Regions from separate parts of the Geodermatophilus sp. SYSU D01176 genome, predicted to be linked through region 1. Evidence: predicted binding sites of a transcription regulator. Region 1 holds the regulator's gene; the other holds the start of a gene.
What was found. The regulator LexA, encoded in region 1, represses DNA repair genes until DNA is damaged. The targets are predictions, from matches to a motif close to TCGAACANNTGTTCGA.

Region 1 (14,470 bases):
GCGCGATGCCCAGACCACCGGCGATGATCTTGGCGATCTCGACGTCGAAGCCCTCGACCTCGCCCGACAGGTTCTCCAGGCCGAAGCCGGGCTGGTCGAACTTGGTGCCGACCGTGATCGTGCCCTGCTCGGCGAGCTCGGCCATCGTCGTCCCGGGCTCGAACTCGGGGGCCTCGGCGACCGACGGCTCGGCGGCGGTCTCCTCGCCCTCGTCACCGCCGCCGCAGGCGGTCAGGACGAGAGCGGCGACGGCGACCGTGGCCGCCAGGGTCGTGCGGCGGGTCCTCATGTGCGGGTCCTTCCGATCGGGGAACGCGGTCAGTGGGTGAGGATCTTGGACAGGAAGTCCTTGGCCCGCTCGGACTGCGGACGGGTGAAGAAGGTCTCGGGGTCGGCGGACTCGACGATCCGGCCGCCGTCCATGAACACGACCCGGTTGGCCGCCCGGCGGGCGAAGCCCATCTCGTGGGTGACGACGACCATCGTCATGCCGTCGCGGGCCAGCGAGGTCATCACGTCGAGGACCTCGTTGATCATCTCCGGGTCCAGCGCGGAGGTCGGCTCGTCGAAGAGCATCACCTTCGGGTCCATCGCCAGCGCGCGGGCGATGGCGACGCGCTGCTGCTGGCCGCCGGACAGCTGGGCGGGGTACTTGTCGGCCTGCGTCCCGACGCCCACCCGGTCGAGGAGCTCGCGGGCCCGCTGCTCGGCCTCACCCCTGGACTTCCTGCGCACCTTGACCGGGCCGAGGGTCACGTTCTCCAGCACGGTCTTGTGCGCGAAGAGGTTGAAGCTCTGGAAGACCATGCCCACGTCGGCCCGCAGCCGGGCCAGCTCCCTGCCCTCCGCAGGCAGCCGCTGGCCGTCGATGGTGATCTCACCCGCGTCGATCGGCTCCAGGCGGTTGATCGTGCGGCACAGCGTCGACTTCCCGGACCCCGACGGCCCGATGACGACGACGACCTCGCCGCGGTCGATCGACAGGTCGATGTCCTGCAGCACGTGCAGGTGGCCGAACCACTTGTCGACCCCGGACAGGCGGACGAGAGGCTCTCCGGCGGTACGGCTGGTCACCCGGGGAACCCTAGAGGCGGCGGACGACGGCATCCGCCCCGCGCGATCACGAAGGCGTAACGAAGCCCCGGCCGTGTGAGGCGGGGACACCCGATCGGGTCGCCGTACCCTCGGTGCGTCATGACGACCGACCTGCAGGCTGCCGGGCGGACCTACCGGGTCCGCACCTACGGCTGCCAGATGAACGTGCACGACTCCGAGCGCCTCTCCGGGCTGCTGGAGGCCGCCGGCTACAGCGCCGCCCCCGAGGGCACCGACGCCGACGTCGTCGTCCTCAACACCTGCGCGGTGCGGGAGAACGCCGACAACCGGCTCTACGGCAACCTCGGCCACCTCCGTCCGGTCAAGGACGCGCACCCGGGGATGCAGATCGCCGTCGGCGGCTGCCTGGCGCAGAAGGACCGCGGCGAGATCGTGCGGCGCGCGCCGTGGGTGGACGTCGTCTTCGGCACCCACAACGTCGGCTCGCTGCCGGCGCTGCTGGAGCGCGCGCGGCACAACGCCGAGGCGCAGGTCGAGATCGCCGAGGCCCTGGAGGTCTTCCCGTCGACCCTGCCGGCGAAGCGGGACTCCGCCTACTCCGGCTGGGTGTCGATCAGCGTCGGCTGCAACAACACCTGCACGTTCTGCATCGTCCCGGCGCTGCGCGGCAAGGAGAAGGACCGCCGACCGGGCGAAATCCTGGCGGAGGTGCAGGCGCTGGTCGACCAGGGCGTGCTCGAGGTGACGCTGCTCGGCCAGAACGTCAACGCCTACGGCGTGGAGTTCCGGGACCGCGGCGCCTTCGCCGACCTGCTGCGCGCGACCGGGCGGATCGAGGGCCTGGAGCGGGTCCGGTTCACCAGCCCGCACCCGCGCGAGTTCACCGACGACGTCATCGACGCGATGGCCGAGACGCCGGCGGTCTGCCACCAGCTGCACATGCCGCTGCAGTCCGGGTCGGACGACGTCCTGCGCCGGATGCGCCGCGGCTACCGGCAGGAGCGCTACCTGGGGATCCTCGACCGGGTGCGCGCGGCGATGCCGGACGCGGCGATCACCACCGACATCATCGTGGGCTTCCCCGGCGAGACCGAGGCCGACTTCGAGCAGACCCTCGACGTGGTGCGGGCCGCCCGCTTCTCCAGCGCCTTCACCTTCCAGTACTCCCGGCGGCCCGGGACGCCGGCCGCCGAGATGGCGGGCCAGCTGCCCAAGGAGGTCGTGCAGGAGCGCTACCTGCGGCTCACCGCGCTGCAGGAGGAGATCAGCTGGGCGGAGAACCGCGTGCAGGTCGGGCGGGCCGTCGAGCTGCTGGTCGCCGCGGGGGAGGGCAGCAAGGACGCCCGCACCGGGCGGCTGTCCGGCCGGGCCCGCGACGGCCGGCTGGTGCACTTCACGGCGGCGGACGGCGTCCGGCCGGGTGACGTGGTCGAGACCGTGATCACCCAGGCCGCGCCGCACCACCTGGTCGCCGACGGCCCGCTGCGATCGCACCGGCGCACCCGCGCCGGGGACGCGGCCGAGGCGGGCACCCGCCCGACGACGCCGGGCGTGCTGCTGGGCATGCCCCGCGTCGGCGCGCCCGTGTGAGAACGGCGCGGTCGGACGACCGCGGCCCGACGGCGGAGGTGCGGTGTCCCGGACCCATCCCCCACCAGGTCGCCCGCCGGTGCGGCGGGTGGACGTCGGCGGGGCGGAGCTGGAGACCGAGGTCCGCGGCGCCGGGGAGCCGCTGGTCCTCGTCCCCACCGCGCTGACTGCGGACGAGCTGCGGCCGCTCGCCGAGCAGCCGGCGCTCCGGGACCACCACCGCATCGTCTCCTACCGCAGACGGGGATACGGGGGGAGCAGCCCCGTCCGGGGGCCGGGCTCGGTCGCGCGGGATGCCGACGACTGCCGGCGGCTGCTCGCCGCGCTCGGCATCGCACGGGCGCACGTCGTGGGGGTGTCCTACAGCGCGGCCGTCGTCCTGCAGCTGGCGGCGGACGCCCCGGAGGTCGTGCACACGCTGACCGTCATCGAGGCCCCGCCGGTGTTCACACCGCGCGCCGCCGAGTTCCGTGCGGCCAACGCCGCGTTGGTCGAGGACTCCCGCGCACGTGGCCCGCTGGCGGCCCTGGACTCCTTCCTGAACCGGGTCGTCGGACCGGGCTGGCGCCACGCGGTGGAGCGTGACCTCCCGGGGGCGGTCGCCCAGATGGAACGGGACTGCGCGACGTTCTTCGAGACCGACGTGCCGGCGCTCATGTCCTCGGCCTTCGGGCCGCGGGAGGCCGGCCGGATCCGGCAGCCGGCTCTGTGCGTGGCCGGAGGCGACAGCATGCCGTGGTTCGCCGAGGCCCGGGACGCCGTCCTCCGCTGGCTACCGCAGGCCGAGGACGTCGTCTTCCCCGGCGCGGGCCACGACCTGGCGCTCACCCACGCGGGGCCGCTGGCCACGGTGCTGGCCGACTTCCTCGGCCGCCACCGGATGGGCCGCTCGAGGTGACCGGCCCGGTGCGGGGCCTCAGCGGCGGTTGGCGCTCTTCTCCGCCTCGGCCAGCCACTCCTGCCGCGTGACGAGGTTCGCGCGGGCCTCCTCGACCCGCCGCGCGTCGCCGGCGGCCTCGGCCTTGGCGAGCTGCTCCTCGGCCTTGGCGACCGCCTGCCGCATCGAGGTGACCATCGGGTTCTCCGGGGCCACCCGCGGGCGAGAGGTGTCGACGGCGCCGCGGATGCGCTGCTCGACGGCCTGCATCCGGTCCTCCAGCTGGCGCATCGCGCCGCGCGGCACGTGGCCGATGGCGTCGTAGCGCTCCTGCAGCTTGCGCAGCACGTTCTGCGCCCCGCGCAGGTCGCTGGACGGATCGAGCTTCTCGGCCTCGGCCAGGATCTCCTCCTTGGCCTGCTGGTTGGCCAGCTGCTCGGCGTTGCGGGCCTTGTCCGACTCCGCGCGGGCGCTGAAGAAGACGTCCTGCGCCGCGCGGAACTGCTTCCACAGGTCGTCGTCGCCGTCGCGGCCGGTGCGGGGCACGGCCTTCCAGCGGTCCATCAGCGAGCGCATGGCGGCGCTCGTGGGGCCCCACTCGGTGGACGTCGACAGCCGCTGGGCCTCGGCGATCAGCTCCTGCTTGGCCGCTCGGGCCTCGCCGCGCTGGGCGTCGAGGGCGGCGAAGTGCGCGCCGCGGCGGCGGCCGAAGGCGTCACGGGCGGCGGCGAACCGGCTCCACAGCGCCTCATCGGTCTTGCGGTCGATGCCGCGGATGGTCTTCCACTCCTCGACGATGGCCTTGAGCCGGTCGCCCGCGGCCTTCCAGGCGGTGGACTCGGCGGCGATCTGCTCGGCCTCAGCGGCCAGTGCCTCCTTGCGGGCGACCTGCGCGGCCCGCGCGGCGGCCTTCTCCGCCCGGGACTCGGCGGCCGCGGAGTCCGCGGTCTCCACCATCGCCCGGGCGCGGGCGGCCAGCCCGTCGAGGTCACCGACGGCGGTGGCGGTGGGGATGGACTCGGCCAGCGCCTGCGCCTTGGCCTTGATCTCGCTGGGGTTGCCGGTGTGCGCCTTGAGCCGCGCCTCGAGCAGGCCGACCTCGGTGGCCAGGTCGTCGTAGCGGCGGGCGTAGTGGGCCAGCCCCGCCGCCGGGTCGCCGGCCTGCCACGAGCCGACGGCGCGCTCGCCCTCGGCGGTGCGGACGTACACCGTCCCGTCCTCGTCCACCCGCCCCCACCGGGCGGGGTCGGACGCCGGGGCCGCATCTGCGGGCGGGTGCGGGACGGCGTGCGGTGCCGCGGGGGCCTCGGGTGCGGTCGTCTCCGGCGCAACGGCCTCCGGCGCGGGCTGCTCGGCGGCCTCCGGCGCGGGCTGCTCGCCGACTCCCGCGGTCGGGTCGGCGAGAGCGGCGTCACCCGGGGTGGGCGCCGCCGCCGTCCCCGCGTCGGGGGCGACCGCCTCGGATCCGGCCGTCTCGGGCTGGGTCAGCTGCTGCGAGGGGTTTCCGGCGTTCTCCGTGCTGGACACGTGTCGGAGTGTCCCACGACGCATCCGGGACACTGCTGCGGTGAGCTCGGTCCCGGCCGCCGTCGCCTTCTGCCCGTGCCCGCCGCTGCTGGTACCGGCCGTCGCCGGGCGGGCGGCGGCGGACACCGCCGCGCTGCGGGCGGCCTGCGCGACGGCGGTGGACGCGGTGCTGAGCACGCGGCCGGACGCGGTCGTGGTCGTCGGCGGCGAGGCGGGCTGCGGGCGGTTCGGCGCGGGCGACGGCGGGGACCTGCACGGCTTCGGGGTGGACGTGGCGGTCCCGTTCTGCGGTCCCGTCCGGGCCTCCGGGCGCCGCACCCCGCTGGCGCACACGCTCGGCGCCTGGCTGCTGGACGCGGCCGGGTACGGCGGCGCCCGCCTCGGGGTGGGGCCCGACGACCTCGCCGACGTGCTGGCCGGCCTGCCCGGGCCGGTCGCCGTCGTGGCGATGGGCGACGGCTCGGCGCGGCGCTCGCTCAAGGCGCCCGGCCACCTCGACGCGGCCGCCGGGCCCTTCGACGACGCCGTCGCCGCCGCGCTGGCCGCCGGCGACCCGGCCGCCCTGGCCGCGCTCGACCCCGCCGAGGGCGCCCGGCTCCTCGCCGCCGGCGTCCCCGCCTGGCGGGCGGTCGGCGCCGCGCTCGCCGGCCGGGAGGTCGCCGGCCGGCTGCACGCGCACGAGGCGCCCTTCGGCGTCGGCTACCTGGTGGCCGACTGGAGCGTGCGATGAGCGGTTCCCCACCCGTCGTCGCGCTGGTGGGCCCGACCGCCACCGGCAAGACCGCCCTCGGGGTCGCCCTCGCGCACGCGCTGGGCGGCGAGGTGGTCAACGCCGACTCGATGCAGCTCTACCGCGGCATGGACATCGGCACCGCCAAGCCCGACGCCGCCGAGCGGGACGGCGTGCCCCACCACCTGCTCGACCTCTGGCACGTGCGCCAGGCGGCGTCGGTCGCGGAGTACCGGCGGCTGGCCCGCGCCGAGGTCGACCGGCTGCGGGCGGCGGGGGTGGTGCCGCTGCTGGTCGGCGGCTCCGGCCTCTACGTGCGCGCCGTCCTCGACGAGCTGGACTTCCCCGGCACCGATCCCGCGGTGCGGGCCCGGCTGGAGGCCGAGCTCGCCGACGCCGGCCCGGCCGCGCTGCACGCCCGGCTGGCCGCGCTCGACGCCGCCGCTGCGGCCGCCGTCCTGCCCTCGAACGGTCGGCGGATCGTGCGGGCGCTCGAGGTCGTGGAGCTCACCGGCGGTCCGTTCCGGGCGACGCTGCCCGACCCGCGGCCGCACTACCCGGCGGTCGTCGTCGGACTGGACCGCGAGCCGGCCGAGCTCGACGAGCGGGTCGCCGCGCGGGTCGACCGGATGTGGGCCGCCGGGTTCGCCGCCGAGGTGGAGGCGCTGGCCGCCGACGGCCTGCGCGAGGGGCCCACGGCCTCGCGCGCGCTGGGCTACGCGCAGGTGCTGGCGCAGCTCGACGGCGCGCTGACAGCGGCCGAGGCGCGGGAGCGCACCGTGAGCGCCACCCGCCGGTTCGTGCGCCGGCAGCGCTCCTGGTTCCGCCGCGACCCGGCGACCACCTGGCTCGACGCCGCCCGGCCGGACCTGGTGGACGCCGCCCTCGGGGTGATCACCCCTCGTACGCTGGACCGGTGAGTGCGCACCGGGTGCTGATCGGCCACGGCACGGAGAACGACTTCGTCGTCCTGCCCGACCCCGACGGCACCGGCTGGCCCGAGAGCCGGCTGGACGCGGCGATGGTGCGGCGGCTGTGCGAGCGCCGCTCCGGCCTCGGTGGGGACGGCGTGCTGCGCGTCGTCCGCAGCGCGCACGTGCCCGACGCCCCCGCCGTGCTGGGCGAGGCGCTGGCGCGGTGCGAGTGGTTCATGGACCACCGCAACGCCGACGGCTCCACCGCCGAGATGTGCGGCAACGGGATCCGGTTGTTCCTGCACGTGCTGGTCACCGAGGGCCTGGTCGAGCGCGCCGCCTGCGCCGACGGCATCTGGGTCGGCACCCGCGGCGGGCCCCGCCGGGTCGGGGCGGCGGCCGACGGCGGCTACTGGGTGGACATGGGCCCGGCCCGGCCGTTCGGCGCCGGCGCCGCCGACCTCGACGGCACCTCGTTCCCCGGCCGCGCGGTGTCCATGGGCAACCCGCACCTGGCCGTCCTCACCGACGTCGACGTCGACGGCCTCGACCTCAGCACGGCGCCGGCGGTCGACCCCGAGCTGTTCCCGGACGGCGTCAACGTCGAGTTCGTCAACGTCCTGGAGGCCGGCCGGCACGTGCGGCTGCGGGTGTCCGAGCGCGGGGTGGGGGAGACCCGCTCGTGCGGCACCGGGGCCTGCGCCGCGGCCTGGACGGCGCTCGAGGCCGCGGGCGCGGCCACGGGCACGGTCACCGTCGACGTCCCCGGCGGCCGGCTGCGGGTGACCGTCGACGAGCGGACGACGGTGCTGTCCGGCCCCGCGGTCGTGGTCGCGGCCGGCGAGCTCACCCCGGAGTGGCTCCGGGCCGGGTGAGGTGCTGGAGGGGGGGTCCTCCGTCAGTCCTTCGTGTTCTCGGTCTCCTCCGGGGCCTCGGGCATCATCGACTGCCCGGCGATGCCCGGGCTGCCCTCGGGCTCGCCGCGGCCGCTGTCCTGGTCCGGTCCGCCGGTCGTGCTGCCCAGCCCGCCGGACAGCGGGTTCCGCGGCGGGTTGAGGCCCTGGGGGTCCCGGCCCGGGTCGTCGATCTCCTCGTTCGCTCCCGCTGTGCTGCTGCCCGTCTCGCTCATCTCGAGCCTCCTCGGAGTGTCGGTCGTCGTCCGGCCCTACCCGGTGGCGACCCGGCCACGCGCGCGGGATGCTCCGCGACGGTCACGGTGTTGCACCGGGTGATGACAACTCGGATGCCCCAGGTGCTGGGGTCTGCCACGCTGGAGACGATGACGACCGCACAGAACCGCGCCGTGCTCGCCGACGCCGAGGAGCGCGCCCCCCGCGCCGCCCCCGCGCCCGCCGAGGAGGCGCCCCGCCCGGACGAGGGGTGGGACGAGCCGGACGACACCACCGGCTCCTACGCCCTCGAGGCCCGCGGCGCGCTGCGCCGCGTCGCCGGCCTGTCGACCGAGCTCGCCGACGTCACCGAGGTCGAGTACCGGCAGCTGCGCCTGGAGCGCGTGGTGCTGGTCGGGGTCTGGACCGAGGGGACGCAGGCCGACGCCGACCGCTCGCTCGCCGAGCTGGCCGCGCTGGCCGAGACCGCGGGCTCGCAGGTCCTGGAGGCGGTGAGCCAGCGGCGCGACAAGCCCGACGCCGGCACCTACGTGGGGTCGGGCAAGGCCGCGGAGATCCGGGACATCGTCGCGGCCGCCGGCGCCGACACGGTGATCTGCGACGGCGAGCTGACCCCCGGCCAGCTCAACGCGCTGGAGAAGATCCTCAAGGTCAAGGTGGTCGACCGGACCGCGCTGATCCTCGACATCTTCGCCCAGCACGCCTCCAGCCGGGAGGGCAAGGCGCAGGTCGAGCTGGCGCAGATGCAGTACATGCTGCCGCGGCTGCGCGGCTGGGGTGAGTCGCTGTCCCGGCAGGCCGGTGGCCGGGTCGCCGGCGGTGGCGGCATCGGCACCCGCGGTCCCGGTGAGACCAAGATCGAGACCGACCGGCGGCGGATCCGGGCGCGGGTGAGCAAGCTGCGTCGCGAGATCGCCGGCATGGCGACCGCCCGGGCCACCCAGCGGTCGGCCCGCGGGCGCAACGCCGTCCCCAGCGTGGCGATCGCCGGGTACACCAACGCCGGCAAGTCCAGCCTGCTCAACCGGCTCACCGGTGCCGGCGTGCTGGTCGAGAACGCGCTGTTCGCGACCCTGGACCCGACGGTGCGCCGGGCGCAGTCCCCGGACGGCCGCGAGTACACGCTCACCGACACCGTCGGCTTCGTGCGGCACCTGCCGCACCAGCTGGTCGACGCCTTCCGCTCCACGCTGGAGGAGGTGGCCGCCGCCGACCTGCTGCTGCACGTCGTCGACGGCTCCGACCCCGACCCGCTGGGCCAGATCGACGCCGTGCACATCGTCCTCCGGGACATCGACGCGTCGGCGGTGCCCGAGCTCGTCGTCGTCAACAAGGTCGACGCCATGAGCGAGGAGGACATCCTCACCCTGCGCCGGGCGCTGCCGGGCGCGGTGTGGGTGTCGGCCCGCACGGGAGCAGGGATCGAGCAGCTCCGCGACATCGTCGCGGCCCGGCTGCCGCACCCCGACGTCGAGGTCGACGTTCTGGTCCCCTACGACCGGGGCGACCTGGTGGCCCGGGTGCACCGGGACGGCGAGGTGCTCCGGGAGACCCACGAGGCCGGCGGGACCCGGCTCAGCGCACGGGTGGACGGCGGACTGGCGGCCGCGCTCGAGGAGTTCGCGGCGCCGGTTGCCTGACACGCTGACCCCATCGAGCGAGGTCACGGGCAGGTCACGGCCCGGTACCGTGGCCGACGTGACCAGCGGCGCGGTGCGGCGGCGTCCCGGGGCGTCCCCCCCGGACGCCGCCGGCCCCGCACCCGCCGCCCCGGCGGTCTCCGTCGGCCGCCCCCCGCGGTGGCTGCTGGTGCTCGCGGTGGCCGTGACCCTCGCCGTGACCGTCGACCTGCTCACCCGCGGTGTGCTGGAGCGGATGGACCTGCGGGTCTCCGAGGTGGTGAGCGCCTGGGACCTGAAGGACTCGGCCGCCTACTGGCCGGTCTGGGCGGTGACCCAGCTCGGCGGGCGCGGGTTCATCCTCATCGTGCTCGCCGGCCTGGTCGGCTACCTCGGATGGCGTTCCCGCACGGTGCTCCCGCTGGTGCGGGTGCTGCTCGCGCTGGTGCTGCTGACCGCCGTCGTCTACTCCTTCAAGTACGGCACCGGCCGCACCGCGCCCGCCTACCCCGGGTCGTTCTTCCACCGCGACGGCGCCTCCTACCCCTCCGGGCACGTGGCCAACGCCGTGCTTATGTGGGGGGTGGCCCGCTGGCAGGCCGTGCAGTACCGGCTCGCGCCGTGGGTGCAGCGGACCACGTGGGTGCTCAGCGTGGCCGGCCCGGTGGCGACCGGCGTCGCCATGGTCTCGCTGGACTTCCACTGGGTCACCGACGCCGTGGTGGGTGCGGCGGTCGGCATCCTGCTGCTGGGCGTGGTTCACCTGCTGGACGCGGTCCTGGTGTCACGCTGGGCCGGTGCCCGAGCAGGCCGGTCCTCCGCGTAGCGGTGCCGGGGGGCGACGTCTGGCGGCGGGCACCGGCCTCGCGGTGACGCTCGTCCTCGGCGCCGCCCTGCCGGCGTACGCGCAGGCGGCCGACCCGACCGGGCCCGTGGTGCGCTGCCAGCTCACCGACCCCCGGCTGCCCGAGGTCTCCGGTCTGGTCGAGGTGGGCGACCGGATGCTGGCGCACAACGACGGTGGCGACTCGCTCGACGTCTACGTGCTCGACCGGACCTGCGCGGTGGTCACGGTGCACTCCGCGCCGGTGGACCCCTACGACCCGGAGGACATGGCCCTGGCCGTCGACGGGACGGTCTGGCTCGCCGACACCGGCGACAACACCGGCACCCGGACGACGGTGGCCCTGCTCGCCCTGCACGCCGACGGGAGCAGCTCGGTCTACCGGCTGGCGTACCCGGACGGTCCGCGGGACGTCGAGGCCCTGCTGCTCGCCCCCGACGGGACGCCGTACCTGGTCACCAAGGAGGTGCTGGGCGCCAGCGCGGTGTACCGGCCGGTGTCGGCGCTGGTGGAGGACGGCACCGTCGGGCTCACCGAGGTGGGTGGGGTCGACCTCGTGCTGACCGGGACGCCGGGCGGGCCGGTCGGCCGCGCCGGACAGCTGATGGTCACCGGCGGTGCGGTCTCACCCGACGAGCGGTACGTCGCGCTGCGCACCTACACCGACGCCTACGTCTGGCCGCTGAGCGGGTCCGACGTCGCGGGAGCGCTGGCCGGCGAACCCCGCCGGGTCGCCCTGCCGGAGGCCGCCCAGGGCGAGGCGGTGAGCTTCACCGGGGACTCCACCGCGCTCGTCGTCGCGGGGGAGGGGCTGCCCAGCGACGTCACCGTGGTCCCGCTGCCGGCCGCGGCGGCCCCGTCGAGCCCGTCCGCCGAGGCGCGAGCCGCGGAGGGATCGCTGTCCGGCCTGCTCGGCGGTGACGACGGACCGCCCCCGGTCGCGGCCGCCCTGGCCGCTGCCGTGGTGGCCGGCGTGCTGGTCTGGCTCGGCAGCCTGCTGTTCCGCCGGCGCGACTGACGCCGCGCCGGCGACCGGCCCTCCGGCTTCCTCCTGGCGTTCCCGAGCACGCGCAGGGCTCGGGGAGGAGGTCCCTCCTCAGACCCGGCGGAGCACCGTGACGACGCGGCCCAGGACGGTGGCGTCGTCACCCGGGATGGGCTCGTACGCGGGGTTGTGCGGCAGCAGCCAGACGTGGCCGTCGCGCCGCTTGTAGGTCTTCACCGTCGCCTCGCCGTCGATCATCGCGGCGACGATCTCGCCGTTCTCGGCGGTCGGCTGCTGGCGCACGACGACCCAGTCGCCGTCGCAGATGGCTGCCTCGACCATCGAGTCGCCGGTGACCCTGAGCATGAACAGCGTGCCCTCGCCGACCAGCTCGCGGGGGAGCGGGAACACGTCCTCCACCGCCTGCTCGGCCAGCACCGGGCCACCCGCGGCGATCCGGCCGACGAGCGGGACGTAGGTCGGGGTGGGGGTCTCCTCGCCGCCGGCCGGTGCGCTCGCCGTGGGCGCCGCGGTGCCGGGAACGTCGCCGGGCAGGCGCACGTCGAGCGCGCGCGGGCGGTTCGGGTCGCGGCGCAGCCAGCCCTTCTTCTGCAGCACGCTGAGCTGGTGGGCCACCGAGGAGGCCGAGGACAGCCCGACGGCCTCCCCGATCTCGCGCACCGAGGGCGGGTAGCCGCGGCGGTCGATCGAGTCCCGGATCACCTCGAGCACCCGCCGCTGGCGCTGGGTGAGCCCGTCCCCGGTCTCGCCCCGGTCGGGGAAGGTGCGCACCGTCGCCGCCTCGGCCGGCTCCGGTGCGGCCGCCGGCGTGCCGGTCCGGCTCCCGGACGCCCGCCGCGACGAGGTGCCGCCGCCCCGGGTGCCGCTGCCCGACGTCCCGCTCGTGCCCGCCACGTCTCCTCCTCGCCGGCTGTGCCGCCACAGCCCTCGTGTCCACACCCGCCCGGGCGCCGGGCCGGGCCTCCTGGACGGAGCCCCCTGCCGGCCCCCGGCTCCGCCGGCGCCTCCGGGGCGACGGTGGACGGGTGCTGATCGGACGGTAGCGCCTCGGGGCCGGGAGTTCAAACGTGTGTTCGAACCGCCTCGGTGAGGTGTCGGGTCGACCTCGTCGGTGGGATGCGGTAGACATCGCACGGACGTTCGATCGAACGCGTGTTCGATCCGATCGGGACGACGAGGAGGACGGGTCATGGGGAGCGTGCGGCAGGCCGTGCTGGAGTTCGACGCGGCGGTGCAGGTGCCGTGGCGGCCGTTGCTCGCCTCGGGCGACGTGGGGCGCGCCGCCCGGCCCGCCCGCGCGGCGCGGCCGCCGGCGCGCACCGCCCTGCCGGGCTCCGGTCCACGGGTCGCCGGGCACCTGCGTCCGGTGGCGGACCGTCCGGCGACCCCGGAGCGCCGGGCCACGGGTCCCGCCGCCGAGGTGACCCGCACGCGCCGCGACCCGGCGCGTCCCGGCGGTCGGCCGGTGCCGACCGGCCCGGCGGCGGGAGCCGTCCGCGGTGGGTGCACCGCCGCGCCGGCCTCCGTGCGGCTGACCCGCCGGGGGCGTCGGCTCGTCACCGCGCTGGCCCTGGGCGGCGCGGTCGCCCTGGGTTCGCTCATCCCGCCGCTCCTCGACGGCGGCGACGGGGGGCTGCGCCTGGCCGGCGGCAGCAGCGTCGTGGTGGAGCCGGGCGACACGGTGTGGTCGATCGCGGGCGAGGTGGCCGGCGACGAGCGGGACGTGCGGGTGGTGGTCGACGCCATCGAGGAGCTCAACGACCTCGAGGGCTCCGTCGTCGTGCCCGGCCAGGTCCTCCACCTGCCCTGACGGGCTGCGCGGTCCGGACGGGTGGCCGGGGTCGAGGAGCGACAAGGCGAGGCCTCCATGTTCGTCAACCCGTCGTGCCGAGTCGCTGACGCTCGGTGGTCGGAGGCCGATCTACCGTCGGAGCCGTGTCAGCGATCTCAGGCAGCCGGGCCGCCGTCTTCACCCAGCAGTCGCAGAGCGTCGAGGTCTTCCTCGACGGCGCCTGGTGGCCGGGGTCGCTCCTGGGGTGGCGTCACGACGGCGGCGGCTCCTGCGAGGTGTGGGTGCGGGTGAGCGTCGACGGGCGGGACCGGGAGACCTGGACCGACCTCGCCGAGGTCCGCCTGCCGGAGCCCCACCCCGCACCGGCGCCGGCATCCGACGTCGGGGCGGGCCCCTTCGCCGCGCTCGGCGAGGAGTTGCTCCCCGGGGCCACGGCCGTCCCGGCGGTGTCCCTGAGCGAGGCCGCCGCCCGCGAGCAGCGGGTGGCCGGCGTCCTCCCGGCGTCGGCTCCGGCCGCGGTGCGGCGCCGCCGCCGGCACGGCGGGGACGGGACCGCGGAGATGCCCGCCGCCCACGGCGGCACGGCGGGCCGGCACCGGGCCTCGGCCGTGGCGGGTCGCCACCGCGCGGCCGACGCGCTGCCGCAGCCGGAGGAGGCGCCGCGCCCGGCTGCCCGGGCCGAGGTGTCCGCCGACGCGACGGTGCTCATGCCGCGCGCCACCGAGGCCGACTGCCTGACCCGGCCACTGCGTCTCGGTGACCGCGTGCCCCGCCCGCGGCTGGCGCGCCCCGACGAGGCCGTCCGCGGCTGACGCGCCCCCCTTCCGCCCCTCCGGCGGCGCCCCGCACTACACCCCGCCACCCCACCGCGCGACCGGTGACCGTCCGCCGGCGGCGTGTCGCCGGGGCGGGTGTGACAGCTGTGCGCCGGTGGTCACGAAGTCGTCTCGACGGACGGCGCGCCTCGCGTTCCGGCTTGCAGATCTAGTGGAGCCGGACCTAGGGTTCCCCTACATCTAGTAGTTGCACCGCTGTAAGTCCGTCCACAGGCCGATCCTCAGGTCCTCCCCACGACGTCCACCGGATGTCCCCAGGAGGGTCCACAGTCGGCCTCCCGGCTCCGTCGCGCCGGCCGCTCCGGTGACCCCCGCGACGACCGGGCGGACGCGTGGCGGAACACCACCCGAGGGGAGGGGACCGGTCGTGCGCTGTCCCTTCTGCCACAACGCCGACAGCCGGGTCATCGACTCGCGTGAGGCCGACGAGGGGGCGACCACCCGCCGCCGCCGGTCGTGTCCCGCGTGCGGCCGGCGCTTCACCACGGTGGAGGAGGCCGTCCTCGCCGTCGTCAAGCGCAGCGGCGTGAGCGAGCCGTTCAACCGCAG
Region 2 (14,470 bases), on a different contig from region 1:
ACGGCAGTGGCGAGGGCGGCGCGGTGGGCGGGGTCGGCGACGTCGCCGGGGACGGCGGTGACCAGGTCGGGCCGGGGGAGCGCGGCGACGGCGGCCGCCAGCCGGCCGGGGTCGCGGCCGTCGACGACGAGTCGCCAGCCACGGCGGCTCAGGGACTCGGCGAGGGCGGCGCCGAGGCCGCGCGAGGCTCCGGTGACCAGTGCGGTGGGGGATGTCATGGCGCTACCGTCGGACCTGAAGTCGACTTGAGGTCAAGGGGTGGGCGCGTGGACGGGCTGCTGACCATCGGGCAGGTGGCCGAGCGGTCGGGCATCGCGGTCTCCGCACTGCGCTACTACGAGGCGCAGGGGTTGGTCACGGCGTCCCGGACGCCGGGCGGCGCACGGCGCTTCCCGCGCAGCGTGCTGCGCCGGCTGGCGTTCGTCCGCGCCGCGCAGAACGTCGGGCTGACGCTGCCGGAGATCCGCGACGCGCTGGCCACGCTTCCCGACGGGCGGACGCCGTCGGCCCGTGACTGGGCCCGGCTCTCGGAGTCCTGGCGGGACCGGCTCGACGAGCAGATCGCGGCGCTGGTGCAGCTGCGGGACGGGCTGACGTCCTGCATCGGCTGCGGCTGCCTGTCGCTCACGCGGTGCGCCCTCTACAACCCCGGCGACGTCGCGGCGGCGGAGGGGCCGGGGGCGCGCCGGCTGTCCCCGGCGCTGCGACGGGTGCCGCCGGTCTCCAACGCGGGGTGACCACTGCGACGGACGTGAGGTGACCGTGCCGGGGTCGCAGGCCCCGCGGGTGCGGGAGATGATCGCGGCGTGACCGTGATGCCGGCTGCGTTCCTCGGCCACGGCAACCCGATGAACGCCCTCGAGGACAACCGCTACACCCGTGCCTGGCGAGCGTTCGGCCGGGCGGTGCCGCGCCCTCGGGCGATCCTCGTGGTCTCCGCGCACTGGTACGTGCACGCCACCGCGATGACCGCGATGGCGCGGCCGCGCACCATCCACGACTTCTTCGGCTTCCCGCGCGAGCTGTACGACGTCCGCTACGACGCGCCCGGGCTGCCGGAGCTGCACGAGGAGGTCGCCGACGTCGTCCACCCGACGTGGGTCGGCGCCGACCTCGACAGCTGGGGGATCGACCACGGCGCGTGGTCGGTGCTGCGGCACGTCTTCCCGGACGCCGACGTGCCGGTCGTGCAGCTGTCGGTCAACGCGCTCCAGCCGGCCGCGCACCACCTCGAGCTCGGGGCCGCGCTGGCCCCGCTGCGGGAGGACGGCGTGCTGGTGATCGGCAGCGGCAACGTCGTCCACAACCTGTCCGCGGTGAGCCGGGCGATGCCCGACGCCGGGTTCGACTGGGCCCACCGGTTCGACGACCGGGTCCGCGAGCTGATGCTCGACCGGCCGACCGAGGTGGTGGCCCTCGACCGGCACCCGGACGCCGGCCTCGCCGTCCCCACGCCCGACCACTTCCTGCCGCTGCTCTACGTGGCCGGCATGGCAGGGGCGACCGGCACGACCGCGGAGGTGCTGGTCGACGGGTTCACCCACGGGTCGCTCTCGATGGCGTCCTACACCGTCGGCATGGCGCCGCTCCGGGTCGACGACGACACCTGAGGCACCCCGGATCCGTCCGGGACCGGTCCGTCACCCTCCGGCGACCTCCTCGTCGTCACCGGGTGTCGTGCCGAGCACGCCCACGGGGAGCCCGTCCGTGTCCACGCGACGTACGTGCATCCGCAGACCCCGTCTCGGCCGGGCCCCGCTGACCGGTGGGGCGGGCCTGGCCCACTCCCGGATGCGCATCCGTGTGGCACGCGGCGAGGGCTGACCGGCGCCCGCTGGGCGTCTTCCTCGCCGTCCTGCTCGTCGGCGTGGGTCTGGTGGTCCGGGCCTCCGCCGGGCCGGGAGCGGCGGCGGTGGCGCCGGCGGGCACGGGCCGGTCGCCGGCGACGTCGTCCCCCGGCCCGAGGCGGCTCCGGCACCGCAGGCCGTGCCGGCCGACGCGCTCGACGGCCACCCCGCGGACGCCGACGTCGCGCCGGTGACTGCGGCAGTGACGTCGACGAGGACGCCGGCGCCAGCGAGGACAACACCGTCGTCTTCGCCTCGGTCGTCGACGCGGTCTAGCTCGCCGCCGCGGGGCGCTCCGGGGTCCCGGCGTCGCTGATCCGCGGGAACGGCCGTGTGGAGAAGACCACCTCCACCGGCAGGCCGAAGAACTCGGCGATCCGCAGCGCCAGGTGCAGGCTGGGGTTGTACTCGCCGCGCTCCAGGTAGCCGACCGTCTGGTAGTGCACGCCCAGGGCGTCGGCCAGTTCCCGCCGGGTGACGCCCTGCTCGGCGCGCAGCAGCGCGATCCGGTTGTAGACGGCGTCCCCGGGCTTGTCGGCGCTCACCGCACCCACTGCAGCGCGGCGTCGCGGGCCGCGGCGACCTGGGAGCCGGACTGCCGGCGTGCCATCCGCCGGAGCACCACGGGCGTGACCAGCAGACCGGCGACCGCCCAGGCGGTGAGCACGAGGGCCACCTGCCCGGTCCGCCACGAGCCGCCGAGCTCGAGGGAGGCGGCGGCCTCGGGGAGGAACGCCGAGCGCATGCCCAGGCCGATCCAGTACGTCGGGAACACCTGCGCCACCGTCTGCACCCAGCCCCACAGCGCCTGGACCGGGACGAAGATCCCCGAGATCCCCGTGATGACGAGGACGGGGAGCATCCCCCAGGTGCCGACCTTCTGGGTGTTCGGCACCGCCGAGCCCAGGACCACCCCGATCGGCAGCATGGCCGCCATGCCGAGGAGCAGCACCCACGCGACGGTGAGCCAGCCGCCGGCTCCGGAGGGGATCACGTCGTCGAACAGCAGCGCGCTCGGCACCAGGATCACGAGGAACTGGGGGAGGGCGCTCAGCGAGTGGAAGACGAGCTGCCCGGTGACGTAGCCCTCCATGCCGTGCGGCAGGGCCTTGTGCCGGAGGAGCGTGCCGTCCTCCCGCTCCATGGCGAGGGCGAACGCCGGCCCGATGACCACGCCGAACGCGACCAGGGCGGCGAGGATGCTCGGCAGCGCGACGGTCGGGTAGAGCAGCGTCGTCCCCTCGACCGCGTCGCCGCGGTTGAACCACAGGAAGGTCAGGGTGGCGAGCCCCGTGAACAGGTAGAAGCCCTGGTCCTGGGGGCTGCGCACGCTGTTGAGGAACTCCGTCCAGCCCCGGCGGACCCCGAGCCGCACGGCGTGCGGGTGGTGCTCACCGGGTCACCTCCTCCAGCTGGTCGCCGACACCGGCCTCGTGCCGGGCGACCATGGCGATGTAGGTGTCCTCCAGGCTGGCCCGGCGGACCTCCAGGTCGGCGACCTCCTGCCCGTGCTGCGCGAACAGGTGCCGCACGAACGGCGTGGGGTCGTCGGTCGCGTGCACGAACCGCTCCCCGTGCAGCGTCCAGCGCACCTCGCTGGTGCCGGCCACCTGGCGGGTGAGGGCCTCGGCGCTGCCGTCAGCGACGATCCGGCCGCCGGCGAGGACGAGGATCCGGTCGGCCAGCCGCTCGGCCTCGGCCAGGTCGTGCGTGGTGAGCAGGATGCTGGTGCCCTCCAGGTCGGACAGCCGGTGCACCAGGTCGTGGAAGTCTCGGCGGGCCTGCGGGTCGAACCCGACGGTCGGCTCGTCGAGGAAGAGCAGCTCCGGGCGGCCGACGATCCCGACCGCCACATCGAGCCGCCGGCGCCGTCCGCCGGAGAGGGTGGCGATCTTGCGGTCGGCGTCGTCGGTCAGGCCCACGGTGTCGAGCAGCCAGTCGACGTCGTACGGGCGGGGCCGCTCCGGCGTGGAGTAGGGGCGGTAGAACCCGCCCAGCTGGGTGAGCAGCCGGCGCGGCGTCCAGCGGGCGTGGTCGCGCCAGGACTGCAGCACCACGCCCACCCGCGCCCGCCACGCGTCGTCGGCCCGGGCGGGGCGGTGCCGAGCACCTCGACGTCACCTGCAGATGGCAACCGGAAGCCCTCGAGGACCTCGATCGTGGTCGTCTTCCCGGCGCCGTTCGGCCCCAGCAGGCAGACCACCTCTCCGGGGTGGACGTCGAGGTCGACGCCGGCGAGCACCTCGTGCGTGCCGTAGCTCATCCGCAGGCCGCGCACCCGGACGACCGTCTGGTCGGACACCTCTCGCGTCATCGCCGCTCCTGGAGGGCTTGTGGGCTGGAGTGATAGTAGAAGTACTACATCGGCAGTACAACTACTCAGCCGCTCTCTCGGACGACGGGGGTCGGGATGGCTGCACGCACGGTGCTCCTGGCGACGGCCCGCTGGTTGGCCGTGCTCGTCCCGCTGGTCGACGCCGGCCTCGTCCTCACCGGGGGGCTCGACCTGCGGACCGGCGTCGTCGTCGCGCTGGTCCTCGAGGCGCTGCTGGCCGTCGTCCTGGTCCTCGAGGCCGCGGCCTTCCGCCGGGCGTACCGCTCCGCGCGGCGGGAGGGAGCGGCCAGGCGGGCCGCGGTCGTCGCCGGTGCCGAGGCGGTCTGGCCCCCGGTGGTCCTGCGGGCGGCGCGTGCGGAGGCGGGGTCCTCCGGGCGCTGTGGTGGGCGGTGTGGCGCCGCTCCGCCGTCGGACCGGACGACGTGCCGCTGCCCTACGCCGGCCGCATCCGCCTGGTGCTCGGCGCGCTGACCGTCCTCGGCGCACTCGAGACGGTGGTCGTCCACGTGCTGCTGCCATGGGAGACCGCGCGGTGGGTGCTGCTCGCCGTGTCGCTGTACGCGCTGGTCTGGGTGCTCGGCTCGGGGCTGTCGCTGCTCCAGCACCCGCACCTGATCCGCGACGACGCGCTCGTGCTGCGGTTCGGGCACCTTCACGCGATCGCCGTCCCGCTGGCGGGGCTGGTCGCGGTCCGGCGCAGCGTCGAGGCCGAGCACGAGCGGGTCCTGGTCCGCGAGGAGGACCGGCTGGTGCTGTCGGTCATGGGGGACACTGACGTGGAACTGCCCTTCGACCCGCCGGTGCACGTGGCCGGACAGGATGAGCCGGTGGGTCGCGTCGCCTTCTGGGCCGACGACCCGCACGCCGTGGTCCGGCTGCTGCGGCACCGCGCCGTCCCCGCCGGCCGCTGACGTTCCCGCGGAAACGCCGCGGGGGCCTCGGGTGCGACGCCACGACGATCTGCCGGCGGTGGCGCGTTCCCGCGGGAACGTCGACTCCGCGAGTCGTTTCCACAGCGGCTTGCTGGCCTGCGGGGATGTCACATCGGACCACTAGCCTCCGAACAGACGTTCGAGGAGGAGGGGGTGTCCGGTGTCGGGAGAGTGCGAGAGCGGTGAGCTGCCGCTGGCGGAGCTGGCGCGGCGGATCACCAGCGGAGCGGTCCGGCTGGCCGCGGCGACGGCGGCGTGGCTGACGCTGGTGGCCGAGTTCGACCGCCGCGAGGGCTGGGGCGCGGTCGGCATCCGCTCGTGCGCGCACTGGCTGGCGTGGCAGTGCGGGCTGTCGCCCGGCGCGGCCCGCGAGCACGTGCGGGTGGCCCGCGCCCTGACCGCGCTGCCGACGATGGCGGCGGCCTTCGCCGCTGGGCGGCTGTCCTACGCCAAGGTCCGCGCGCTGACCCGGGTGGCCGAGCCGGACACCGAGCCCGCGCTGCTGGAGCTGGCGCACGAACTCACCGCGTCGCAGCTGGAGCGGGTGGTCCGCGAGTGGCGCCGGTCGGACCGCGTCGACGCCGACCGGGTCGCGGCCAAGCAGCGCTTCGACTCCTGGTGGGACGACGACGGGGTGCTGCACGTGCACCTGTGCCTGGCGCCCGAGGACGGGGGGGAGTTCATCGCCGGGGTGGATTCGCTGGCCGAACGCTCCGCACGCCGCGAGCGGGCCGCGGCGAAGCGAGCCGGCGCCGACCGGGGCGCCGAGCCGGAGGAGGACGACCAGCCCGCCCGGGCGCGGGACCGGAGCACGGCTCGGCGCTGCGCGGCGGTCGCCCAACTGGCCGCGGCCGCGGCCGACGCCGACCGGCGGGCCGGGGACCCACCGCGCCGCGAGGTGGTCGTGCACGCCGACGCGGCGGTGATCGCCGACGACGCCGCGGCGGGCCGCGCCCACCTGGAGGGCGGGCCGGCGCTGCACCCCGCGCAGCTCCGTCGGATGCTCTGCGAGGCCACGGTGGTGACCATGCTCGAGCGCGGCCGGGAGCCACTCGCCGCCGGCCGCGCGCGGCGCTTCGCCACCAGGGCGCAACGCCGGGCGCTGTACCGCCGCGACGGCGGCTGCGCCCGCCCCGGCTGCGCGGAGACCCGCATCGAGCGGCTGCACGCCCACCACCTGCGGCACTGGCTGCACGGCGGAGCGACCGACGTGGTGAACATGGTCCTGCTGTGCGACGCCGACCACGGCCTGGTCCACGACCTGGAGCTGGTCATGTCCCGCCGTGCGGGCCGGCTCGTCGTCACCACCCCCGACGGCCGCCGGGTGTGGGGTGCCGCCGATGCCGTCTTCCGCGACGGCGTGCCCGGGCTGACCGGCGGCACGGACGACGGTCAGGTCGCCGGCGTCCCGCCCCTGCACACCGCCGTGGGACGCCGACCGGCCCAGGCTCCGGCACCGACCACGGCACCGGCGGTGGCCCCTCCGACGGAGGAGGCCGCGTCGATCACCCGGCTGCTATTCCCCGACCGGGAGCCGGACCTGCCCGACGCCCCGCACGTCATCGGCGAGCCGATGGACCTGGCCTACGTCGTCGGCGTCCTGCTGGGCAACCGCGACCTCGAACGCCGCCTCGCCGCCGAGAACGGAGGAGACACCGCGAGACTGGCCGCCGTGGCCTGACCCGGCGTTCCCGCGGGAACGCCGGGCCGGTCCGGGGCTCCGGGTGTCAGCGCGGCTGGAGGAGGTCCGTGGCGAGCCGCACGACCTCGCCGACGACCCAGACGGCGGGCGGACGGATGTCCTCGTCGGCCAGGGTCTGCGCCAGGCCGGCCAGGGTGGTGCGCACCGTGCGCTGCGTCGGCGTCGACCCGTCGGCCACGACGGCGACCGGCGTCTCGGGAGCCCGCCCGTGCTCGAGCAGCGCCGCGGCGATCGCCGGCGCGGTGTCCACGCCCATGAGCACGACGACCGTGCCGCGCAGATGGCCCAGCGCCGCCCAGTCGACCAGTGACTGCGGGTGGCCCGGCGGCACGTGCCCGGAGACGACGACGAACTCGTGGGTCAGCCCGCGGTGGGTGACCGGTATGCCCGCGAGCCCCGGGACGCCGATCGCGCTGGTCACCCCGGGCACCACCTCCACCGGGACGCCGGCCGCGACGCAGGCCTCGAGTTCCTCCATGCCGCGGCCGAAGACGAACGGGTCGCCCCCCTTGAGCCGCACCACCCGCCGCCCGGCCCGCGCGTGCTCGACCAGCAGCGCGTTGATCTGCTCCTGCGCCATGGAGCGGCCGCGGGGCAGCTTGGAGGCGTCGATGACCTCCACCTCCGCGGGCAGCGAGGCCAGCAGCGACTGCGGCGCGAGGTGGTCGGCGAGGACGACGTCGGCCTGCGACACCGCCTGCTGGCCGCGCACGGTGATCAGGCCCGGGTCGCCGGGACCGCCGCCGACGAGCACGACCGAGCCGGACCGCCCGCCGGGGGCCTCCCGGCCCGCGTGGTCGCGGATGGTGCCGTCGGCCAGACCGGCCAGCACGGCGTCCCGGACGGCGACCGCACGCTGCGGGTCACCGCCGCCGTGCACGCCGACGACCAGGTCGCCCTGCCGGCCGACGGCGGGGGTCCAGACGCTGGACGCCGACCGGTCGTCGGCGCGGGCGCAGAACACCCGGAGCCGTTCGGCCTCCTCGGCGACCGCCGCGTTGACCTCGGGGTCGTCGGTCGCGGCCACCGCGTACCAGGCGTCGTCCAGGTCGCCCGGCTCGTACCGGCGGCGCACCCAGGTGACCTCGCCCGGGCCGACCAGGGCCTCCAGCGCCGGGGTGACCTCGGGGCTGACCACGGTCACCCGGGCGCGGGCCTCGAGCAGGCCGGCCACGCGCCGGTGCGCCACCTGGCCGCCGCCCACGACGACGACGCTCCGGTCCAGCAGCCGCAGCCCGACCGGGTAGACGACCCCGCTCGCGGGATCGACGGGAGTCGCGCTCATCAGGCCTTCTCGGTCACACCGGCGGAGTCGAAGGTGGCCACCTCGCGCAGTGCCCGCGCCGCGCTGGCCACCAGCGGCAGCGCGAGCAGCGCGCCGGTGCCCTCGCCCAGGCGCAGGTCCAGGCCCAGCAGCGGGCGCAGGCGCAAGTGCCGCAGCGCGAGGGCGTGTCCCGGCTCGGCGGAGGTGTGGCCGGCCAGCGCGTGCTCCAGCGCCGCCGGGCACAGCGCGGCCGCGACCAGCGCCGCGGACCCGGCGATCACGCCGTCCAGCAGCACCGGGACGCGCGCCGCCGCGGCGCCCAGCACGAACCCGGCGAGCGCGGCGTGCTCCAGGCCGCCGACCTCGGCGAGGGCGGTCAGCGCCGCCTCCGGGGTCGTCGGCCGCTCCGGCACGCGGGCGGCCGCGCGGGCGACCACCTCGACCTTCCGGGCGAGCGTCGGGTCGTCCACCCCGGTGCCCCGGCCGGTCGCGGCGGCGGGCGTCGCGCCGGTGAACGCGCAGACCAGCGCCGCCGACGCCGTCGTGTTGGTGATGCCCATGTCGCCGGTGACCAGGCAGCCGTGGTCCGCGGCCAGCTCGGTGGCGACCTCGATGCCGACCTCGACCGCCCGCCGCGCCTCCTCGACGGTCATGGCCGGGCCGACGGCGAGGTCGGCGGTGCCGGACCGCACCTTGCGGGACAGCAGCGCCGGGCTCGGCTCGACGGCGTACGGCGTCGCCACCCCGACGTCCACCACGACGACGTCCGCGCCCAGCTGCGCGGCGAAGGCGTTGACCACCGCACCGCCGCGGGCGAAGTTGGCCACCATCTGCGCGGTGACCTCCTGCGGCCAGGGCGTGACGCCCTGCGCGTGCACCCCGTGGTCGCCGGCGAAGACCGCGACGGCGGCGGGCGTGGGCAGCGGGGGCGGGCAGGTGCCGGTGGTGCCGGCCAGCTGCGCGGCGACGTCCTCCAGCACGCCCAGCGAGCCCGGCGGCTTGGTCATCCGGTCCAGGCGGTCGCGGGCGGCCCGCTCGGCCGCGGCGTCCCGGGGCGCGACCGCGGCGATGGTCTCGCCCAGCAAGGTGCCCGGGAAAGGCGTCGGGTCGGTGCTCAGCGGATCTCCTCGGGGATGCGGGGCAGGTCCCGGAACGCCGGTGTCCCGGGGTCCAGCATGGCAGCGAGGTCTGCGGCGAAGGCCACCGAGGTGGCGGGATCGCGGACGGCGACCCTCAGGTGGTCGGTCGAGAGGCCGGGGAAGGTGTCGCCGCGGCGCACCGCCCAGCCGCGCTCCCGCAGGGCGGCGCGCACCCGCGCACCGTCGGGCGCCCGGAGCAGCACGAACGACGACCGGGGCGTCCCGAGCACCGCCACGCCGGGTGGCAGCGCGGCCAGCAGCGCCTCCCGGTGCCCGGCGAGCTCGTGCGCCGCGGCCTCGGCCTCCGCCCACGCCGCCGGCGTGGTGCAGGCGACGAGCGCGGCCAGCGCGGGCGTGGAGACCGGCCAGTGCGGCTGCTGGGCGGCCAGCGCGGCGACCAGCTCCGGCGGGCCGAGCGCGTAGCCCACCCGCAGCCCCGCCAGCCCCCAGGTCTTGGTCAGGCTGCGCACCACGAGCACCCCCGGCAGGCCCCGCCGCCCGGCCAGGGACTCCGGCTCGCCGGGGACCGTGTCGGCGAACGCCTCGTCGACCACCAGCACCCGCCCGGGCCTCGCGAGCGCGGCCACGGCGGCGCGCGGGTGCAGCACCGACGTCGGGTTGGTCGGGTTGCCGAGCACCACCAGGTCGGCGTCCTCCGGCACGTCCCGCAGCAGGTATCCGGGCGGTTCGAGCAGCAGCCGCTCGACCGGGTGCCCCGCGGCGCGCAGCACGGCCTCCGGCTCGGTGAACGACGGGTGGACGACGACCGCGCGGCGCGGCCGCACCGCCCGCGCCACCAGCGTGAACGTCTCCGCGGCGCCCGCGGTCAGCAGCACCTCCTCGACCGGGCGGCCGTGCGCGGCGGCGACCGCGGCGCGCGCCGGACCCGCGTCGGGGTAGGCTGCGGCGTCGTCCAGCGCCTCGTGCAGGACGGCGCGCAGCCACGGCGGCGGCGTCCCGGCGCGCACGTTGACCGCCAGGTCGACCAGGCCGGGCGCGAGGTCGGCGTCCCCGTGGTGGTCCAGGTCGTGGTCGAGGGTCACGAGGCCACCGCCACGGTCACGCGGCCGACCACCGTGCGGCCCACCCGCAGCGTTCCGCCGTCCAGCAGCGCCGCGGCCTCGGCCACCGACGGCGTCCCGACGGCGGCGGCCACCCGCGCCGACGGCGCCCGCACCGGGACGGTGGCCAGCACGGCGGCGGGGTGCCCGGTCAGCGGCCAGCCCCGGGCGAGCGCGGCGTCCGCCAGGCCCGGCTCGGCGGCACGGGTGTCCAGGGTGGCCAGCCGCACGCCCTCGGCGCCGGCGGGCAGGACGGCGTCCACCGCGGCCAGCACCTCCGCGGCGCTCACCCCGGGGCGCGCGCCGATGCCCACGACGATCACGGGGCGACCCCCTCGGGCAGCGCGGCCAGCAGCGACCCGGCGTCGCGGGGGAGGGCGCCGTCGGGCAGCAGGCCCAGCGCGCGCAGCCGGGCGCCCACGGTCAGCGCCCACGGGCGGTCCAGGCGCGCCCGGGCGAGCAGCGCGTCGTCGGCCAGGACCTCGGCCGGGGCGCCCTGCACCACGGCGCGGTCGACCACGACGGCCACGTCGTCGGCCCAGCGCAGCGCCAGGTCGACGTCGTGGGTGCTCATGACGACGGTCGAGCCGGACGCCCGCAGCCGCTCCAGCGCGGCCAGCGCCTCGCCCACCGCCGACGGGTCCAACCCGGCGGTGGGCTCATCGAGCAGCAGCACGCACGGCCGCATCGCGACCGCGCCGGCGATCGCGACCCGCTTGCGCTCGCCGTAGGAGAGCTGGTGGGTGGGCCGGCCGGCCAGGTGCGCCACGCCGAGCAGCGCGAGGGCCTCGGCGACCCGCTCCCGGACGGCGTCCTCGGGCAGGCCCAGGTTGAGCGGGCCGAAGGAGACGTCCTGCGCGACCGAGGCGCTGAACAGCTGGTCGTCGGGGTCCTGCAGCACCAGCTGCACCTCCTGCCGGTGCGCGCGCAGGCCCCGGCGGGTGTGCTGCAGCCGCTCCCCGTCGACTGCGACCGTGCCGGCGGCCGGCTCCAGCGCCCCGGACAGGCAGCGCAGCAGCGTGGTCTTGCCCGAGCCGTTGGCGCCCAGCAGCGCCAGCCGCCGTCCGGCCGGGACGGTCAGGCAGGCGCCGTCGAGCACCCGGCGGCCGCGCTCGTAGCCGGCGACCAGCCCCTCGGCGGTCAGCGTCCGGTGGCTCATGCGAGCAGCCCGACCGTGACCAGCGCCGCCAGCCCGGTGACGGTGGCGGCCCGGAACGCCCGGGACGACGGCCGCGCCTCGGGCAGCACCCGCAGGCCGGTCTCCATGCCGCGGCCGGCGAGCCCCTCCTGCATGCGGCGGGCGCGGTCCCAGGAGCGGGTGAGCACCGCGGCGGCCAGGGCGCCGGACGACCGGTAGCCGCGTCCGACGGTGGAGTAGCCCATCCGGGCCGTCTGCGCCTCGCGGATGGTGTGCAGGCTCCCGAGCAGCACGAACAGCAGCCGGTAGGTGACCGCGGCGACCTCGAGGACCGCGGCCGGCACCCGCAGGCCGCGCAGGGCGGGCAGCAGGTCCGACATCGGGGTGGTGGTGGCCAGCAGCAGCACGGCCGCGCTGCCGGCGAGCGCGTGCCCGGCCAGCGACCCGGCCCGGGCGGCGGCGTCCGGCGCCCAGCCGAGACCGCCGGCGCCGACGGTGACCACCGACGTCAGCGCCCCGACGGCGATGAACGCCAGGGGCCAGCGAACCGCGCGGCCGAAGGTGCGCGCGGGCACCCGTGCCGGGCCCAGCGCCAGGACGACGGCGGTGAGCCCGACCAGCACGGTGCCCGGCCAGGCCGGCAGCGCGAGCGCGCAGACCACCAGGCCGCCGCAGAGCAGCAGCTTGTCGGCGGGGGAGCGGCGGCGCCAGGCGCTGGCCCAGGCGGCGTCGTCGACGGCGAGGCCGGTCACGGGCCCTCCTCGCTGGCGCTCGTCGGACCCGTGCCGGCCGGTGCTGTGCCCCTGCGTGACCTCGCGAGCTCGGTCACGGGCGGCCGTCCTCCCGGGACCGCTCGGCCAGCCGGCGGCCGCGCAGCCGGCCCAGCACGTAGCCGAGCACGCCGCCGCCGAGCGCCGCCTGCAGCGCGAACAGCCCCGACTCCACGGACGCGGACGAGGGGGTGAACACCGACTCGAACCACGGCTCGCGGCCCTCCGCCTCGAGCAGCTCGGTGGCCTGCGCGTCCGAACCGGCGAACTCCGACGTCCCGCCGTCGAGCGCGAGCGGCAGCGCGACGAGCGCGACGATCCCCAGGACGAGCAGCGCGGTGACCAGCCGGGAGCGGGTCACCGGGCCGGCTCCGGGCGCAGCAAGCCGAGGCGTTCGAGTTCCGGCCGGGCGTTCGCGGTGAGCACCCGGAACAGCAGGACGCCGAGCAGGCCCTCGCCGATCGCCAGCGGCACCTGGGTGAGCGCGAAGACCGACAGGAACTTCGCCAGCGCACCGGCGACCCCGCTCTCGGCGTCGGGCAGGGCGAGGGCCAGCTGCCCCGCCGTCGTGACGTAGGTGGCGAGGTCCGCGACCGCCATCGCCGCGAACACCCCGGGCAGCAGCCCGCCGCCGAGACGCCGGGTGAGCCGGTAGGCGCCGTAGCCGGCCCACGGCCCGACCACCGCCATGGCGAAGGCGTTGGCGCCCAGCGTCGTGAGCCCGCCGTGCGCCAGCAGCAGCGCCTGGAACAGCAGCACGATCGTCCCGAGCAGGGCCATCACCGGCGGCCGGAACAGCACGGCGCCGGCCCCGGTGCCGGTGGGGTGGCTGGAGCTGCCGGTGAACGAGGGCAGCTTGACCGCGCTGAGCACGAAGGTGAACGCGCCGGCCGCGCCGAGCAGCAGCGTGTTCTCCGGGCGCTCGCGCACCTCGGTGACCACCTGCCGCGCCCCGTGGACGACGAAGGGTGCGGCGGCCAGCGTCCAGCCGACCGCGTGCGTCGCCGGCAGGAACCCCTCAGCGATGTGCATGCCGTGCCCCTTCCGGGAGAGCCGCCGCCGCGCAGGCGGACACGAACCGCTCGGCCAGGGCCGGGGAGCCGGCCCAGTGCAGGTGCAGGTAGGAGGCGTGCACGCCGCCGCTCACGAAGCCCTCCGGCCCACCGCCGGCCCACCGCCAGGCCGGTGCGTCCCCCGCGGCGGGGGTGGCGACCGTGCGGTGGAACTCGTGGCCGCGCACCCGCGTGCCGGCCGGGGCGAGCACCGAGTCGCTGAGTGCGACGGCCTCGCGGTAGCCCAGGGTGAGCCGCGGCGACATGACCGCGTCGGTGGGCAGCACGCCGCACATCGGGACGCCGTCCAGGCTCCGGGCCAGGTAGAGCAGTCCGGCGCACTCGGCGGCGACCGGACCACCCCGGGCGGTGAGCGCGGCGACGTCCGCGCGCAGCGTCTCGTTGGCCGAGAGGGCGGCGGCGTGCACCTCGGGGAACCCGCCCCCGACCACCAGGCCCGCGGTGCCCGCGGGGAGCGCCTCGTCGCGCAGCGGGTCGATGGTCACCACCTCGGCGCCGGCGGCCTCGAGCAGCTCGGTGTCCTCCGCGTAGCCGAAGGTGAAGGCCGGGCCCCCGGCGACGGCGATCCGCGGCCGGCCGTGCGCCCGGGAGACCTCGGCGGCGGGGTCCCACGGAACGGCGTCGAGGGCGGGGGCGGTGCGGGCCAGCCGCAGGACCGCGTCCAGGTCGACCGCGCCGGCCACCACCTCGCCGAGCCGCCCGACGGTGGCCAGCGCCTCGGCCGACCGCTCGGCGGCGGGCACCAGCCCCAGGTGGCGGGACGGCGTGCCCAGCTCGGCCAGACGCCGGACCGCCCCCAGCACCGGCACGCCGGAGCCCCCCAGCGCGTCGCGGAGGATCTCCTCGTGCCGGTCGCTGCCGACCCGGTTGAGCACCACGCCGCCGAGCCGCACCGTCGGGTCGTAGGTGGCGAACCCGTGCACCAGCGCGGCCACGCTCTGGGCCTGCGCCGAGGCGTCCACGACCAGGACCACCGGCGCGCGCAGCAGCCGGGCCACGTGCGCGGTGGAGGCGAACCCGGGTTCGAGCCCCGGCCGCGTCGCGCCGTCGAACAGGCCCATCACGCCCTCGACGACGGCGACGTCCGCACCGCGGGCCCCGTGCAGGAACAGCGGGACGACGCGCTCCTCACCGACCAGCACCGGGTCGAGGTTGCGCCCGGGCCGCCCGGCGGCCAGGCCGGTGTAGCCCGGGTCGATGTAGTCGGGG

Region 2: the regulator LexA is predicted to act here: its motif matches at 5,242-5,257, upstream of ACI78Z_RS02975 (DUF222 domain-containing protein).

Annotation. Positions count from the first base shown of each region.
Region 1 covers NZ_JBJGYN010000005.1:39,677-54,146, forward strand. Annotated here, with positions in the region: gene ACI78Z_RS04865 (glutamate ABC transporter substrate-binding protein) at 1-289, opposite strand, end outside; gene ACI78Z_RS04870 (amino acid ABC transporter ATP-binding protein) at 319-1,074, opposite strand; gene miaB (tRNA (N6-isopentenyl adenosine(37)-C2)-methylthiotransferase MiaB) at 1,195-2,646, shown strand; gene ACI78Z_RS04880 (alpha/beta fold hydrolase) at 2,690-3,544, shown strand; gene ACI78Z_RS04885 (DUF349 domain-containing protein) at 3,563-5,050, opposite strand; gene ACI78Z_RS04890 (hypothetical protein) at 5,091-5,780, shown strand; gene miaA (tRNA (adenosine(37)-N6)-dimethylallyltransferase MiaA) at 5,777-6,700, shown strand; gene dapF (diaminopimelate epimerase) at 6,697-7,569, shown strand; gene ACI78Z_RS04905 (hypothetical protein) at 7,593-7,823, opposite strand; gene hflX (GTPase HflX) at 7,974-9,464, shown strand; gene ACI78Z_RS04915 (phosphatase PAP2 family protein) at 9,523-10,269, shown strand; gene ACI78Z_RS04920 (hypothetical protein) at 10,313-11,305, shown strand; gene lexA (transcriptional repressor LexA) at 11,384-12,187, opposite strand; gene ACI78Z_RS04930 (LysM peptidoglycan-binding domain-containing protein) at 12,483-13,103, shown strand; gene ACI78Z_RS04935 (hypothetical protein) at 13,229-13,897, shown strand; gene nrdR (transcriptional regulator NrdR) at 14,289-14,470, shown strand, end outside.
Region 2 covers NZ_JBJGYN010000003.1:43,943-58,412, forward strand. Annotated here, with positions in the region: gene ACI78Z_RS02930 (SDR family NAD(P)-dependent oxidoreductase) at 1-218, opposite strand, end outside; gene soxR (redox-sensitive transcriptional activator SoxR) at 267-737, shown strand; gene ygiD (4,5-DOPA-extradiol-dioxygenase) at 816-1,610, shown strand; gene ACI78Z_RS02945 (helix-turn-helix transcriptional regulator) at 2,120-2,392, opposite strand; gene ACI78Z_RS02950 (ABC transporter permease) at 2,389-3,222, opposite strand; gene ACI78Z_RS02955 (ATP-binding cassette domain-containing protein) at 3,239-3,904, opposite strand; partial or broken gene ACI78Z_RS02960 (ATP-binding cassette domain-containing protein) at 4,003-4,161, opposite strand; gene ACI78Z_RS02965 (hypothetical protein) at 4,258-4,653, shown strand; gene ACI78Z_RS02970 (hypothetical protein) at 4,605-5,093, shown strand; gene ACI78Z_RS02975 (DUF222 domain-containing protein) at 5,275-6,795, shown strand; gene cobA (uroporphyrinogen-III C-methyltransferase) at 6,842-8,101, opposite strand; gene cobT (nicotinate-nucleotide--dimethylbenzimidazole phosphoribosyltransferase) at 8,101-9,165, opposite strand; gene cobC (Rv2231c family pyridoxal phosphate-dependent protein CobC) at 9,195-10,262, opposite strand; gene ACI78Z_RS02995 (cobalamin biosynthesis protein) at 10,259-10,603, opposite strand; gene ACI78Z_RS03000 (energy-coupling factor ABC transporter ATP-binding protein) at 10,600-11,439, opposite strand; gene cbiQ (cobalt ECF transporter T component CbiQ) at 11,436-12,170, opposite strand; gene ACI78Z_RS03010 (energy-coupling factor ABC transporter substrate-binding protein) at 12,244-12,549, opposite strand; gene ACI78Z_RS03015 (energy-coupling factor ABC transporter permease) at 12,546-13,220, opposite strand; gene ACI78Z_RS03020 (cobyrinate a,c-diamide synthase) at 13,207-14,470, opposite strand, start outside.